DNA from 4 places in the Kribbella sp. NPDC048837 genome. Region 1 is predicted to be linked to each of the others. Evidence: riboswitches for the same ligand, from Rfam matches in the RefSeq annotation. Region 1 holds a riboswitch; each other region holds the start of a gene.
What was found. Region 1 has a riboswitch for cobalamin ahead of ACZ6O0_RS32990 (SCO2322 family protein). Riboswitches for the same ligand answer to the same signal wherever they lie in the genome.
Positions count from the first base shown of each region.

Region 2: linked by a shared signal. The riboswitch ahead of cobN (cobaltochelatase subunit CobN) and the one ahead of ACZ6O0_RS32990 (SCO2322 family protein) in region 1 are both predicted to bind cobalamin.
Region 3: linked by a shared signal. The riboswitch ahead of ACZ6O0_RS27580 (ribonucleoside-diphosphate reductase subunit alpha) and the one ahead of ACZ6O0_RS32990 (SCO2322 family protein) in region 1 are both predicted to bind cobalamin.
Region 4: linked by a shared signal. The riboswitch ahead of ACZ6O0_RS18185 (putative cobaltochelatase) and the one ahead of ACZ6O0_RS32990 (SCO2322 family protein) in region 1 are both predicted to bind cobalamin.

Region 1 is NZ_JBVJHF010000008.1:140,862-144,062, forward strand. Features, by position in the region: gene ACZ6O0_RS32975 (DUF3043 domain-containing protein) at 1-338, shown strand, start outside; gene ACZ6O0_RS32980 (aldo/keto reductase family protein) at 361-1,371, shown strand; gene ACZ6O0_RS32985 (hypothetical protein) at 1,368-1,577, shown strand; cobalamin riboswitch at 1,565-1,696, shown strand; gene ACZ6O0_RS32990 (SCO2322 family protein) at 1,798-2,502, shown strand; gene ACZ6O0_RS32995 (energy-coupling factor transporter transmembrane component T) at 2,503-3,201, shown strand, end outside.
Region 2 is NZ_JBVJHF010000003.1:546,891-550,091, forward strand. Features, by position in the region: gene cobN (cobaltochelatase subunit CobN) at 1-1,479, opposite strand, end outside; cobalamin riboswitch at 1,516-1,644, opposite strand; gene ACZ6O0_RS18230 (vanadium-dependent haloperoxidase) at 1,803-3,077, shown strand; gene ACZ6O0_RS18235 (DUF3500 domain-containing protein) at 3,082-3,201, opposite strand, start outside.
Region 3 is NZ_JBVJHF010000006.1:202,792-205,992, reverse strand. Features, by position in the region: gene ACZ6O0_RS27580 (ribonucleoside-diphosphate reductase subunit alpha) at 1-1,903, opposite strand, end outside; cobalamin riboswitch at 2,046-2,201, opposite strand; gene ACZ6O0_RS27575 (DinB family protein) at 2,280-2,861, opposite strand; gene ACZ6O0_RS27570 (Fic family protein) at 2,950-3,201, opposite strand, start outside.
Region 4 is NZ_JBVJHF010000003.1:535,751-538,951, reverse strand. Features, by position in the region: gene ACZ6O0_RS18195 (aldo/keto reductase) at 1-809, shown strand, start outside; gene ACZ6O0_RS18190 (LLM class flavin-dependent oxidoreductase) at 820-1,680, shown strand; cobalamin riboswitch at 1,827-1,963, shown strand; gene ACZ6O0_RS18185 (putative cobaltochelatase) at 2,036-3,201, shown strand, end outside.

The sequences.
Region 1 (3,201 bases):
GCCCGGTCCGGCGGTTCGCCCGCGACTACGTCGACGCCCGCTACTCGGTGATGGAGTTCGCGCTGCCGGTGCTGCTGGTGGTGTCGCTGGTCGGCGTGGTGTTCTCGGCGCAGTTCCCGTGGCTGGCCGGCGTGGTCAACCTGCTCTTCCTGGTGATGATCCTGCTGATCGCGGCGGACTGGTTCCTGCTCTCGGCCGGGCTGCGGCGGGCGGTGACGGTGAAGTTCCCGAAGGAGTCGACCAAGGGCCTCGGGTTCTACGCGGTCCGCCGGACCATGCAGATGCGCCGCTGGCGGCTCCCGAAGCCGATGGTGAAGCGCGGCGAGAAGCCGAGCTGACCGGGCCGGTAGGGTCAGGGGTATGGACTTCCGCTATCTCGGCAACAGTGGTCTGAAGGTCAGCGAGATCTCGTACGGGAACTGGCTCACGCACGGGTCCCAGGTGGAGAACGATCAGGCCAAGGCGTGCGTCCGCGCGGCGCTCGAGGCCGGCATCACCACCTTCGACACCGCCGACGTGTACGCCAACACCAAGGCCGAGTCGGTGCTCGGCGAGGCGCTGGAGGGCGAGCGCCGCGAGTCGCTGGAGATCTTCACCAAGGTCTACTGGCCCACCGGTCCGGGCGGACCGAACGACGTCGGCCTGTCCCGCAAGCACATCCACGAGTCGATCAACGGCTCGCTGAAGCGGCTCAAGACCGACTACGTCGACCTCTACCAGGCGCACCGGTTCGACACCGAGACGCCGCTGGAGGAGACGATGGAGGCCTTCGCCGACGTCGTCCGCTCCGGCAAGGCGCTCTACATCGGCGTGTCCGAGTGGACCGCGGAGCAGCTGCAGGAGGGCCACCGGCTGGCCCGGGAGCTGCGCATCCCGTTCGTCTCGAACCAGCCGCAGTACAGCATGCTCTGGCGGGTGATCGAGGCCGAGGTGGTGCCGGCCTCGGAGGAGCTCGGTATCGGCCAGGTGGTGTTCTCCCCGATCGCGCAGGGCGTGCTCACCGGTAAGTACCTGCCCGGTCAGCAGCCGCCGGAGGGCTCCCGGGCCACCGACGCCAACGGCGCGAACATGATCAAGCGGTTCCTGAACGACGACGTGCTGGGCCGGGTGCAGGAGCTGAAGCCGCTCGCCGACGAGGCCGGCCTGGCGCTGTCCCAGCTCGCCATCGCCTGGGTGCTGCAGAACCCGAACGTCTCCTCGGCCATCATCGGCGCGTCCCGCCCCGAGCAGGTCGTGGAGAACGTGAAGGCCTCCGGCGTGAAGCTCGAGGAGGGCCTGCTCAAGCGGATCGACGAGGTCCTCGGCGGGATCGTCGAGCGCGACCCGGCCAAGACCGCGCAGAACTCGCCGCAGACCCGGCCTGGCTCATGAGCTGGAGCTGGCGGTTCGAGACCGCGAGCGGCGCCCTGGTCGACCCCGGTGAGGTCGGCGGGGCGGAGTTCTCCGCGCAGGGTGACGCGGAGAGCTGGCTCGGTGAGAGCTGGCGGGACCTGGCCGAGCGCGGTGTCGGCCAGGTGTACCTGCTGGAGGACGGCCGCGAGGTCTACGGCCCGATGAGTCTCTCCTCCGCAGAGTAGGCTTCGGTCGAACCACTCCTGCGTGCACAGGGAAGCCGGTCCGAGTCCGGCGCTGACCCGCAACCGTAGGCCACCTCGTGTGGCGAGCCGGAACACTGTGCCGCAGGCGACAGGCTCAACTACCCGCCGTGGTCCGCGGGTGGAGCCCCTACCCTGCCTGCGCAGGCGGGACCTCCTCCACCGGGCCATGGCTCCGACCTGGCCCGATCGAGGACATGAGATGACTGCACACCGGACCGTACGACTGGTCCTCGCCACGCTGGCGGGTTTCCTGCTGGCGGGGACCGTCGCCACCACCGCCCAGGCCGAGGACGGCTATCGCTTCTGGGGCTACTACCAGTGGAGCTCGGGCCAGTGGGCCTTCTCGCCGAAGGGCGCGGACGCCGTCGTCCCGGCCGACGGGGCGGTGGAGGGCTGGCGGTTCGCCGTCGGCGGCGCCAAGCCCCGCGTGCCGCGTGCCGCCGGCGACTTCGAGGCGATCTGCGGCAAGACGCCGGCCGAGACCGGCAAGAAGCGGGTGGCGCTGGTCGTCGACCCCGGTACGCCGGAAGACGCCGCCAGTGGTGAGACTCCGGGGCAGGCCACCGGCACCTGCGTGGTCACGGACGTCCAGGCGAACGGCGCCAAGATCCTCGGCGCGGTCGCGCCGGTGCGGATCGAGAAGGGCCTGACCTGCGGCATCGCGGGCTATCCGGCCAAGGGCTGCGGCGATGCGGTGAAGAACATCAACGTCCCGGCCACCGACACCCCGGTGACGCTGCAGATCGGTGCCGCCGTCGGCTCGACCGCCGCGACCTCGCCGGCCGCATCGTCCTCCGACGATGACGGTGGTGCGCCGTGGACCGGGATCATCATCGCCGCCGTGGTCGTCGTCGCCCTGGCCGGCGGCGGTCTGGCTCTCAACCGCCGGCGGACAGCCAAGTAAGTGCGTACTGTCGATCACCTGACGATCCCCCGGGCACTCCACCCGGGGGCCTGGTGGCTGTGGGCGCTCGGCATGGCCGTCGCGGCCAGCCGGACGCGGAACCCGGTGCTGCTCGTGCTGATCCTCGCAGTCACCGGATTCGTGGTGGCCGCACGCCGGAGCGACGCTCCCTGGGCACACAGCTACGCCGCGTTCCTCAAGCTCGGTCTGGTGGTCATCGGCGTCCGGGTGGTGCTGCAGGCGCTGCTGTCCACCCGCTCGCAGGGCAACACGGTGTTGTTCACGCTGCCGCTGATCCCCTTGCCCGACTGGGCGAACGGCGTCAAGCTCGGCGGCGAGGTCACTCTCGAGGCACTCCTGACCGCGTTGTACGACGGTGGCCAGTTGGCCGTCATGCTCTGCTGCGTCGGCGCGGCCAACGCACTGGCCAGTCCCCGGCGGCTGCTCAAGTCGTTGCCCGGGGCCCTCTACGAGATGGGTGTGGCCTGTGTGGTCGCTCTGACGTTCGCACCGCAGCTCGTGACGGACGCGCGCCGGGTTCGCGCCGCCCGCCGTCTGCGCGGCCGCACCCGCGGCTCGTTCCGTACGACGGCCATGCCGGTGCTGGAGGGTGCGTTGGACAGGTCGGTGGAGCTCGCCGCCGCAATGGACTCGCGCGGCTACGGTCGTACGGCGCAGGTCCCCCTGGCGCAGCGTCGG
Region 2 (3,201 bases), on a different contig from region 1:
GTCGTGGTAGATCGCGACCGGGTTCTCGCCGAAACCACGCGGTGGCTGGATCATCAGTACGACGTTCCCGAACCGCAGCGCCGCCAGCGCGATCGCGGGCTCGTCACCGGACGTGTCGACGTACAGCTGACCGGGCGCCGCGCCCCAGGCCCCGGTCATTGCCTCGCGCAACGATTCCGGCGTACGCCCGAACCACTCCGCGTAGACCTGCAGCGGGATCTTGGCGACCGCCGACGCCAGCTGCTCGTCGGTCAGCCAGTCGACGTCGTGACCACCGGCCGCGATCAGCCGGTGGATCAGCCCGTCGGCGCCTTCCGCGCCCTGGAGCTCGCTGAGGTCGAGCCCACCGAGGTCGTACCCGGCCTGCTCCAGCTGCCCGAGCAGCACGACCGCCGACGCCGGTGTGTCCAGACCGACCGCGTTCCCGATCCGCGCGTGCTTGGTCGGGTACGACGACAACACCAGCGCGAGCCGCTTGTCCCGAGCGGGCACGTGGCGCAGGCGGGCGTGCGCGACCGCGATCCCGGCCAGCCGGGCACACCGCTCCGGATCCGGCGCGTACCGGGCCAGGCCGTCGGCGTCGTACGACTTGAACGAGAACGGGATCGTGATCAGGCGCCCGTCGAACTCCGGGATCGCGACCTGGGTCGCCGCGTCCAGCGGGCTGACCGCGGCGTCACTGGCCAGCCACTGCTCGCGGGTCGAGGTCAGGGCGAGGCCTTGGATCAGCGGGATGTCGAGGGAGGCGAGCGCACCGGCGTCCCACGCGTCGTCGGAGCCGCCGGCACTCGCATTGGCCGCGACCGATCCCCCGGCGGCGAGCAGCGTCGTGACGAGGACATCGCACTTGCGCAGGAGCTCGAACAGTCCGGCGTTCTCGGTCGACGTCGGATCGAGTCCGCGCAGGGTCCCGCAGTACACGGGCAGCGGCTGCGCACCCGCCGCCGAGACCGCGGCGGCGAGCGCGTCGACGAAGGCGGTGTTGCCGGAGATCTCGTGCGCGCGGTAGTAGACGATCCCGACCACGGGCCGGTCGTCCTCGACGTACTCCCCGCGCACGCCGTACGCCGGAAGGGCGCGCGGCGGATCGAACTCGTCACCGGTCAGGAGCAGCGTGTCGCGCAGGAAGCCGGCCAGGTTGCGCAGGTTCCCGGAGCCGCCTTCGCGGAGGTAGGCCAGCGCCTCGGTCACGGCACCCGCGGGGACGGTCGACAGCGACATCAGCTCGGCGTCCGGCGCGGCCTCACCGCTGACCACCACGGCCGGCTTGCCGGACGCGATCACCGCGCCGAGCCCCTCCTCCCAGGCCCGCCGGCCGCCGAGCAGGCGGACCACGACGACCTCGGCGGCGTCGAGCAGCGGAGCCAGTTGGTCGAGCTCCAGCCGGGCCGGGTTGGCGACCGTCCAGCCGGCCTCCGCCTCGGCAGCGGCGAGCAGATCGGTATCGGCGGTGGAGAGCAGCAGCAGGTTGGCAGGCACGCGCGCCCGGTCCTTCCTCGGGGTGTCCACGCCCCGTTCGGAGGTACGACGGCGGCAGTTCCTGACTCCCCCTCGACAAGGGGCTCACAGTGGCGGGACCGCCCCGGACTCACACCGGGTTCCTGCTGATGCCGTCGATGACGAGCCGACTCTAGCCGACGACCACTCCGGCCACCGGGCGCAGGCTTCGCCGTTGACCCGAGCGGACAACAGGTGTAGGCCGGAATGCCAAGGGTTTGTACTGCGGACGCCCCCCGGCGTCGCACGACAACGTCTTCTTCAGCGCAAGCCGTTCAGCCCGGCGTCACCTGAAGGAGGCAATCATGCGCTTGAAGTTCTGGAGATTTCTGGTCGTCGTCCTGACGGCCGGTCTGGCTGCTCCCGCCCTCACCGCCGTGCCGAGTCAGGCCGGCGGCAACCACTCGAACCCGGCAGTGATCACCCAGTGGAACACCATCGCCGGCCGGACGATCTACACCGAGAACGCGACCTCGGTCCCGGTCGGGAGTCTGTACTTCGGCTTCGTGTCGCTGGCCGTGTACGACGCGGTGGTCGCCATCGAGGGCCGCTACGAGCCGTACCTGAAGCAACCGAAGGTCCGCGGCCCGGCCTCCTCGGACGCGGCGGCCGCGACGGCGGCGTACGACGTCCTGCGGTACTACTTCCCGGCCTCGGCCGCGAACCTCGCCACCGACTATGCCGCGTCGCTCGCCGCCATCCCCGACAGCCGCGCCAAGGTCCGGGGCACCGAGGTCGGCCGGCACGCAGCGGAGAAGCTGATCCGAGCGCGGGCCGACGACGGCCGAGGCGCGAACATCCAGCTGACGGTGACGCCCGCCCCGGGAGTCTGGCGCCCGACACCTGATGCCTTGGCGCCGATGCTCGCGCCTTGGCTCGGATTCGTCGTACCGCTGGCACTCCGATCGCCGACGCAGTTCCGGCTGTCCGGCCCCTACCCGATCACGTCGAAGGCCTATGCTCGGGACTTCGCCGAGGTGAAGGCCAAGGGTGCGCTGGTCGGATCCACCCGGACCGCGTGGCAGACCGAGACCGCACTGTTCTGGAACGCCAACGCCGTCCTGCAGTACCAGACGGCACTTCGTGGGCAGGTCGCCGCGCGCGGGATGAACCTCGTCGACAGCGCCCGGGCGTTCGCCCTGCTCAGCACGAGCATCGCCGATGCGCTGATCGCGTGCTGGCGGTCCAAGTACGACTACGCCTACTGGCGACCGATCACGGCGATCCGGCTGGCCGACACCGACGGGAACCGGGCGACCACACCCGACGCCACCTGGATGTCATTGCTCCAGACCCCGCCCTATCCGGATTACGTCAGCGGGCACGCATCCGGCACCGGCGCGGCAACCGGAGTGTTCAGCTATCTGTTCGGTGCGCGGTCCATCGACCTGGACATCTCCTCCTCGGTGACCATGACGACCCGGCACTACGACAGCGCCGCGGTCCTCGATGCCGAGACGATGAATGCCAGGATCTGGCTCGGCTTCCACTTCCGGAAGGCGATGACCGACGCCAACCGCCTCGGCCACCGCACCGCGACGTGGACGATCACCCACGAGTTCAGGCCGGTGCACAGATGAGTGTTCAGCTGTGCATGGCGTAGTGAGCTGCTAGGAGGTCGGTGCCCCAGTCGTTGCGGAGGTCTCGCCAGACGGAGTGGATGTGGTTGGCGTCGTCCTGGGTGTTGTCGTATTCGGCCAGGAA
Region 3 (3,201 bases), on a different contig from region 1:
TGGTGTAGAAGTTCACGTCGATGACGTTGTCGAGCATCCGGACCGCGGTCTTCACCGTGTCCCGGAGCAGCTCGGCGTCGAGGCCGTCCGCGGTCAGGTGGGCGACCAGGTTGACCGAGCCGAGGTTGCAGACCGCGGTCTCGTCGACGGTCGTGTTGAGCGTGATCTCGGTGCACAGATTCGACGAGTGGACGACGCCGTCGTGCTGCTGCGGCGAGCGGACGTTGCAGGCGTCCTTGAAGGTGATCCACGGGTGCCCGGTCTCGAACAGCACCGTCAGCATCCGGCGCCACAGGTCGACGGCCTTGACCCGCTTGAACACGTGGATCTCACCACGGTCGGCGGCCTCCTCGTACCCGACGTACGCCTCGGCGAAGGCCGCGCCGTACAGATCGTGCAGGTCGAGGACCTCGTTGGGGGAGAAGAGTGTCCAGTCGCCGCCGGCCTCAACGCGCTGGAGGAACAGATCCGGCACCCAGTTCGCCGTGTTCATGTCGTGGGTCCGCCGGCGTTCGTCGCCGGTGTTCTTGCGCAGGTCGAGGAACTCCTCGACGTCGATGTGCCAGGTCTCCAAGTAGGCACAGACGGCGCCCTTCCGCTTTCCTCCTTGGTTCACCGCGACGGCGGTGTCGTTGGCGATCTTCAGGAACGGTACGACGCCCTGCGACTCACCGTTGGTGCCGCGGATCTTGGCGCCGATCCCGCGGACCGGGGTCCAGTCGTTGCCGAGGCCGCCGGAGTACTTCGCGAGCAGTGCGTTGTTGCGGATGCCGTGGAAGATGCCGGCCAGGTCGTCGTCGACCGTGGTCAGGAAGCACGACGACAACTGCGGCCGGGTGGTCCCGGAGTTGAACAGGGTCGGCGTCGACGACATGAACCGGAACGAGCTGAGCAGCTCGTAGAACTGGATCGCCCGCGCCTCGCGGTCGTCCTCGCGCAGCGCCATCCCCATCGCGACCCGGAGGAAGAACGCCTGCGGCAGCTCGAAGCGAACCTTGTCGATGTGCAGCAGATACCGGTCGTAGAGGGTCTGCAGACCGAGGAAGGTGAAGTCCAGATCGCGCTCGGGCCGGATCGCGGCGGCGAGCCGGGCCAGGTCGAAGCTGGCGAGCTCCGGGTCGAGATGCCCGGCCTCGACGCCGACCTCGATGTAGCGCGGGAAGTACTCGGCGTACGCCGCGGTCATGTCGGCCTGGCTCGCCTGCCGGGGCTCACCGTGGACGCGGCCGAGGGCCTCGCGGCGGATCTGGTCCAGCAGCAGCCGGGACGCGGCGAAGCTGTACTGCGGCTCGGTCTCGACGTACGACCGGGCGGCCATCACCAGCGCGAGCTCGACCTCGTGCTGCGCGATGCCGTCGTAGCAGGAGCCGAGGGTCTCGTCGAGGATCAGCTCGGGGTCGACCGCGTCGAGCCCGGCGGCGGCCTCGGCCACGATCACCCGCAGCCGGTCGGTGTCGAGCGGTGCCCGGCTGCCGTCGGCCGCACGGACCGTCAGCGTCGGCTTCTCGGTGACCCCGGCGGGGTCGGCGGGTGTGCGGGCCCTGGTCCGCTCTTCGCGATAAAGGACGTACGCGCGGGCGACCTGGTGCTCACCGGCGCGCATCAGCGCCAGCTCGACCTGGTCCTGGATGTCTTCGACCTGGACGCTGCGGCGGGCGTCACCGCGGCTGGTCAGGGCGCCGACGACCCGGCCGGTCAGGTCGGCCACCAGGTCGCGGACCCGGTGAGTGGCGCCGGCCCCGGCGCCCTCGACAGCGAGGAACGCCTTACTCATGGCCACGGAGATCTTGCTCGGGTCGAACGCGGTGCTACTGCCGTCGCGGCGGACGACGGTCAGCTCGATCGGCAGGTCTGCCGAGAAATCAGGGCCGGCCTGGTCGGCGGCCCGGGAGGACGAGGCGATGGTCACAGAAGCTCTCTCCACACGAGTGTCGGAGGTCCTCGACCACTGCGCGGGCAGGCGCACGACGACACGGCCGCACCGGCCGGGAACACTGCCGTCACGCCCTGCGACCCACCCGCGAGGTCTCGGACCGCGCGCACCGGTGGTGCGCGCGCCGATGGCAGGTATCCGGACTCGCGGAAGGTCTCCGCTCACCGTTGCGGGGCAGCTCCGGAGTCGCACCGGATTCCCCTGTTGCCTCGGAGTGACCCACATCTTGTGGTGCCAGCCGCTCCGAACCACCAGCAGTAGTGATGCTAGGTGGTCGCTCCGACAATTCGTGGCATTGCCGCGCCGCGCCGCGCGTGTCGCGGCGTGTCGCGCCGGCGGCCGGTCGTCACGCGGCGACCGCATACAGATCCTGGAGCGTCATGATCTCCGAGCCGTGGTGGATGAGCTCGCGATTGAGCCGGAGAACGACGTGGCCGAACGGCTCGCCCGCGTCCAGCTCGGTCGCCTGGCTGAGCCCGACCGTCATCACTTGCTCCTCGTCGAGTGCGGCGATCGATTCCTGCCACGCGTCCACCCAGTGCGTCAGCCAGGCGACCGCATCCCGCGCGTTGCCGTGCAGGGTGATGTCGGCCCGGCCCTGCCGGCTCTCGCCGAAGGTCCACTCCCAGCGCTCGAAGAAGGTCTCGGTCAGGTGGGCGATCAGCCACGCGATCGTGCGCGGGCCGCGATGATCCGGCTCGTCCGGCCATTGCGCGACCCATTCGCCGGATCCGAGCGATCGGAACCGGCCGGCGTAGTGCCGCCGGACGACGGTCAGTGCCTCGCTGCTCGGTCGCCAGAAGTACTGCTCGTCGGTCAGTTGGGCGAGCCGGCCGGACAGCACCATCCAGCTGAAGCCGAGCTGGCCTCGCACCATCGCCATCGCCGAAGGGCGGTGCAGGATGTCCCAGTCGAACGGCTCCGGCATCACGGTTCTCACGCTCCCCGTCACGGCGCCTCGATTTGAGACGCGATCGAACATGTGTTCGAATTGTGTCCCGACGGGGAGGAGAAAGTCAATGCGGATGGTGTGTTGGTTCTGGCCTCGACGGCACGGGTCTGCTAGGCGGTTGGATCCTGGTATCGGCCGCAGGGCTGGCGAAGCGCCGCTCGAGCAACGTGAAGGCGTCGATCAGTTCCGGCGCCTCGTACACCCGGTTCCGGCGGCCGTCGGTGATCTCGCGCAGGACCTTCGCCTCGACCAGCCGGGTCAGTCCCTGGTTGGCGGCCTGCTGGGACCGGTCGATGAGCTGCGCGGCCGCGGTGAG
Region 4 (3,201 bases), on a different contig from region 1:
GCCGCGACGATCTCGTGCTGGCCACGAAGGCGACCATGCCGATGGGTGACGAGCGCAACCACCAGGGCAGTTCGCGCCGCTGGCTGGTCACCGCGCTCGACAACAGCCTCCGCCGGCTCGGCGTCGATCACGTCGACCTCTACCAGATTCACCGATGGGACCCGAGCACCAGCGACGAGGAGACACTGTCGGCGCTGACCGACCTGCAACGCGCGGGGAAGATCCGCTCGTTCGGGTCGTCGACGTTCCCGGCGTACCGGATCGTGCAGGCGCAGTGGGCCGCCCGCGAGCATCACCTCAGCCGTTACGTCACCGAACAGCCCAGCTACTCGATTCTGCAGCGCGGGATCGAGGCCCACGTCCTGCCAGTGACCGAGGAGTACGGGCTGGGCGTACTGGCCTGGAGCCCGCTGGCGTCCGGCTGGTTGTCGGGTGCGGTCCGCGCCGGCCAGGAGATCAGCACCAGCCGTTCGGTCTTCGCACCGGAACGGTTCGACACCACGCTTCCGTACAACCAGGCCCGACTCGAGGCCGTCGAGCAGTTGGCGAAGGTGGCCGACGAGGCCGGCCTGACGCTGATCCAACTGGCCCTCGGCTTCGTCACCGCCCACCCGGCCGTCACCAGTGCGCTCATCGGGCCACGGACCGTAGACCACCTGCACTCCCAGCTCGCCGCAGCCGACACCGTCCTCGGTCCTGACGTCCTCGACGCCGTCGACAGCATCGTTGCCCCCGGCACCGATCTCGCCCCGCACGAGAAGTTCGATACCCCACCCGCGCTGCTCGAGCCGTCGCTGCGGCGTCGCTGAAGGAGAACCCATGCCCAGCTTCGGAATCATGACCGCGCCGATGCAGGTCGACTATCACGACGTACTGCGGGTGTGGCGCGAGGCGGACGCCATCCCGGAGATCGAGCACGCGTGGCTGTTCGATCACCTGATGCCGATCGCCGGGGACCCGGGCGGACCGGCGTACGAAGGCTGGACGCTGCTCTCGGCGCTGGCCGCGCAGACCCAGCGACTGCGCCTTGGTCTGCTCGTGACCAGCAACCGCTTCCGGCCGCCGGCGATGCTGGCCAAGATCGCCACGACCGTCGACATCGTCTCCGGTGGACGGCTCGACTTCGGGATCGGTGCGGGCTCACGGCCGAGCCACCCGCTGGCCCGGCGCGAGTACGAAGCCCACGGCCTGCCGTACGACGACTTCGCGCACTCGGTGGAATCCCTCGCCGAAGCGTGCACCGTCATCCGGCGGCTGTGGACCGAGACCGAGCCGTTCGACTTCGACGGCAGCTACGTCCAGCTCACCGGCGCGTTCGGCAACCCCAAACCCGTCCAGCGCCCGCACCCGCCGATCCTCATCGGCGGACGCTCGTCCGCCACCCTCCGCGTGGTCGCCGAGCACGCCGACGTCTGGAACATCCCGGGCGGCGACATCGAGGACGTCGTACGCCGCAGCGCACTGCTCGACCGCTATTGCGCGGAGATCGGCCGCGACCCCGCGACGATCACCCGCTCGATCCACCTGCCCGTGTCGTACGCCCAGCCCGGTGCCACCAAGGATGCGATCGCCGAGGCGGTCGACGCCGGCTTCGGACACATCGTCCTGGGCCTCCCGGACCCGTACCCGGCCCAGGTCGCACGCTGGGTCGCCGACGAGCTCATCAGCATCGCGGCCTGAGGTGCCGTACCGACGGACGGGTAGTCCTCATCCCCAGGCTCCGGCGTCCCGTGTGACGGGCGGCCGCGGCTCGGCGCTGGGCGGACCACTACCCGTTGTTCGGTACGCGTGTGAACCTCGTCGCTGAGTGAAGGGCTGGGGTGTGCCATGATCGGGCCGACGGTTGTGGAGGAACACCGGTGACCGGCTGCGGCCGGGAGTCCGGGGCGGTCCCGCCACTGTGACCGGGTCGGCTCAGCTGCTGCCCGGGAGCCAGGACATCCGCGTCCGTCCGTCGGGCCGCGGTCTCCGCGGTACGGCGTACCAGCAGCCGTAGCGGGCGCGGACACCCGCTCGACGAAGGGACCCACCGCCGATGCGGCCTGCCTCACCGTCCACCGGATTCCCGTTCACCGCGGTGGTCGGGATGGACGATCTGCAACTCGCCCTGATCCTGGCCGCCATCTCCCCGGCGATCGGCGGTGTGCTGATCCGGGGCGAGAAGGGTACGGCGAAGTCGACCGCGGTCCGCGCTCTCACCGAGATCCTCCCGCCGGTGGACGTCGTCCCAGGCTGCCGGTTCTCCTGCGATCCCGAACACCCGGATCCCACCTGCCCCGACGGCCCGCACCCGGCCGTGCCCGAGACCCTCACCCGGCCGGCGCGGCTGGTGGAGTTGCCGGTCGGCGCCACCGAGGACCGGGTGCTCGGGTCGTTGCATCTCGAGAAGGCGCTCGCCGAGGGCATCACGGCGTACGAACCCGGCCTGCTCGCCGGCGCGAACCGCGGGCTGCTGTACGTCGACGAGGTCAACCTCCTGCACGACCACCTGGTCGATGTCCTGCTCGACGCGGCCGCCATGGGTCGCGCGACCGTCGAGCGCGACGGGGTGTCGGTCACGCACCCGGCGCGCTTCGTCCTGGTCGGCACGATGAACCCGGAGGAGGGCGAGCTCCGCCCGCAGCTGCTCGACCGGTTCGGCCTGACCGTCGACGTCGTGGCGAGCCGCGATCCCGCGGTCCGGGTCGAGGTGATGCGCGCGCGGCTCGGGTACGAGGCGGATCCGGCCGATTTCGTGGCTGGGTACGACGGTCCGCAGCGCGAGCTCGCCGAGCGGATCGTGAAGGCGCGCGATCTGCTCGCGGAGGTGATCCTGACCGACGCCGCGCTCCGCCAGATCGCGGAGATCTGTGCGTCGTTCGACGTCGACGGGATGCGGGCCGACCTGGTCACCGCCCGTACGGCGGTCGCCCACGCAGCGTGGTCCGGGCGCACCGTCGTCGAGGTCGACGACGTCCGTGCCGCGGCCAAGCTGGCCCTCCCACACCGACGCCGCCGAAACCCCTTCGACGCCCCGGGCCTCGACGAGGAGCAGCTGGAACAGGCGATCCAGGAGAGCACGCCCCCGCAGGACCCGGACGACGACCCGGATGGTCCAGGTGGTCCCGACGACTCAGGTGGTCCGGGCGGGGGTGTGGATCCATCCTCCGACTCCAGTGGAGAGGAGGTGGATGCACCCGCGCCAGGAACTGCAGGCCCCGG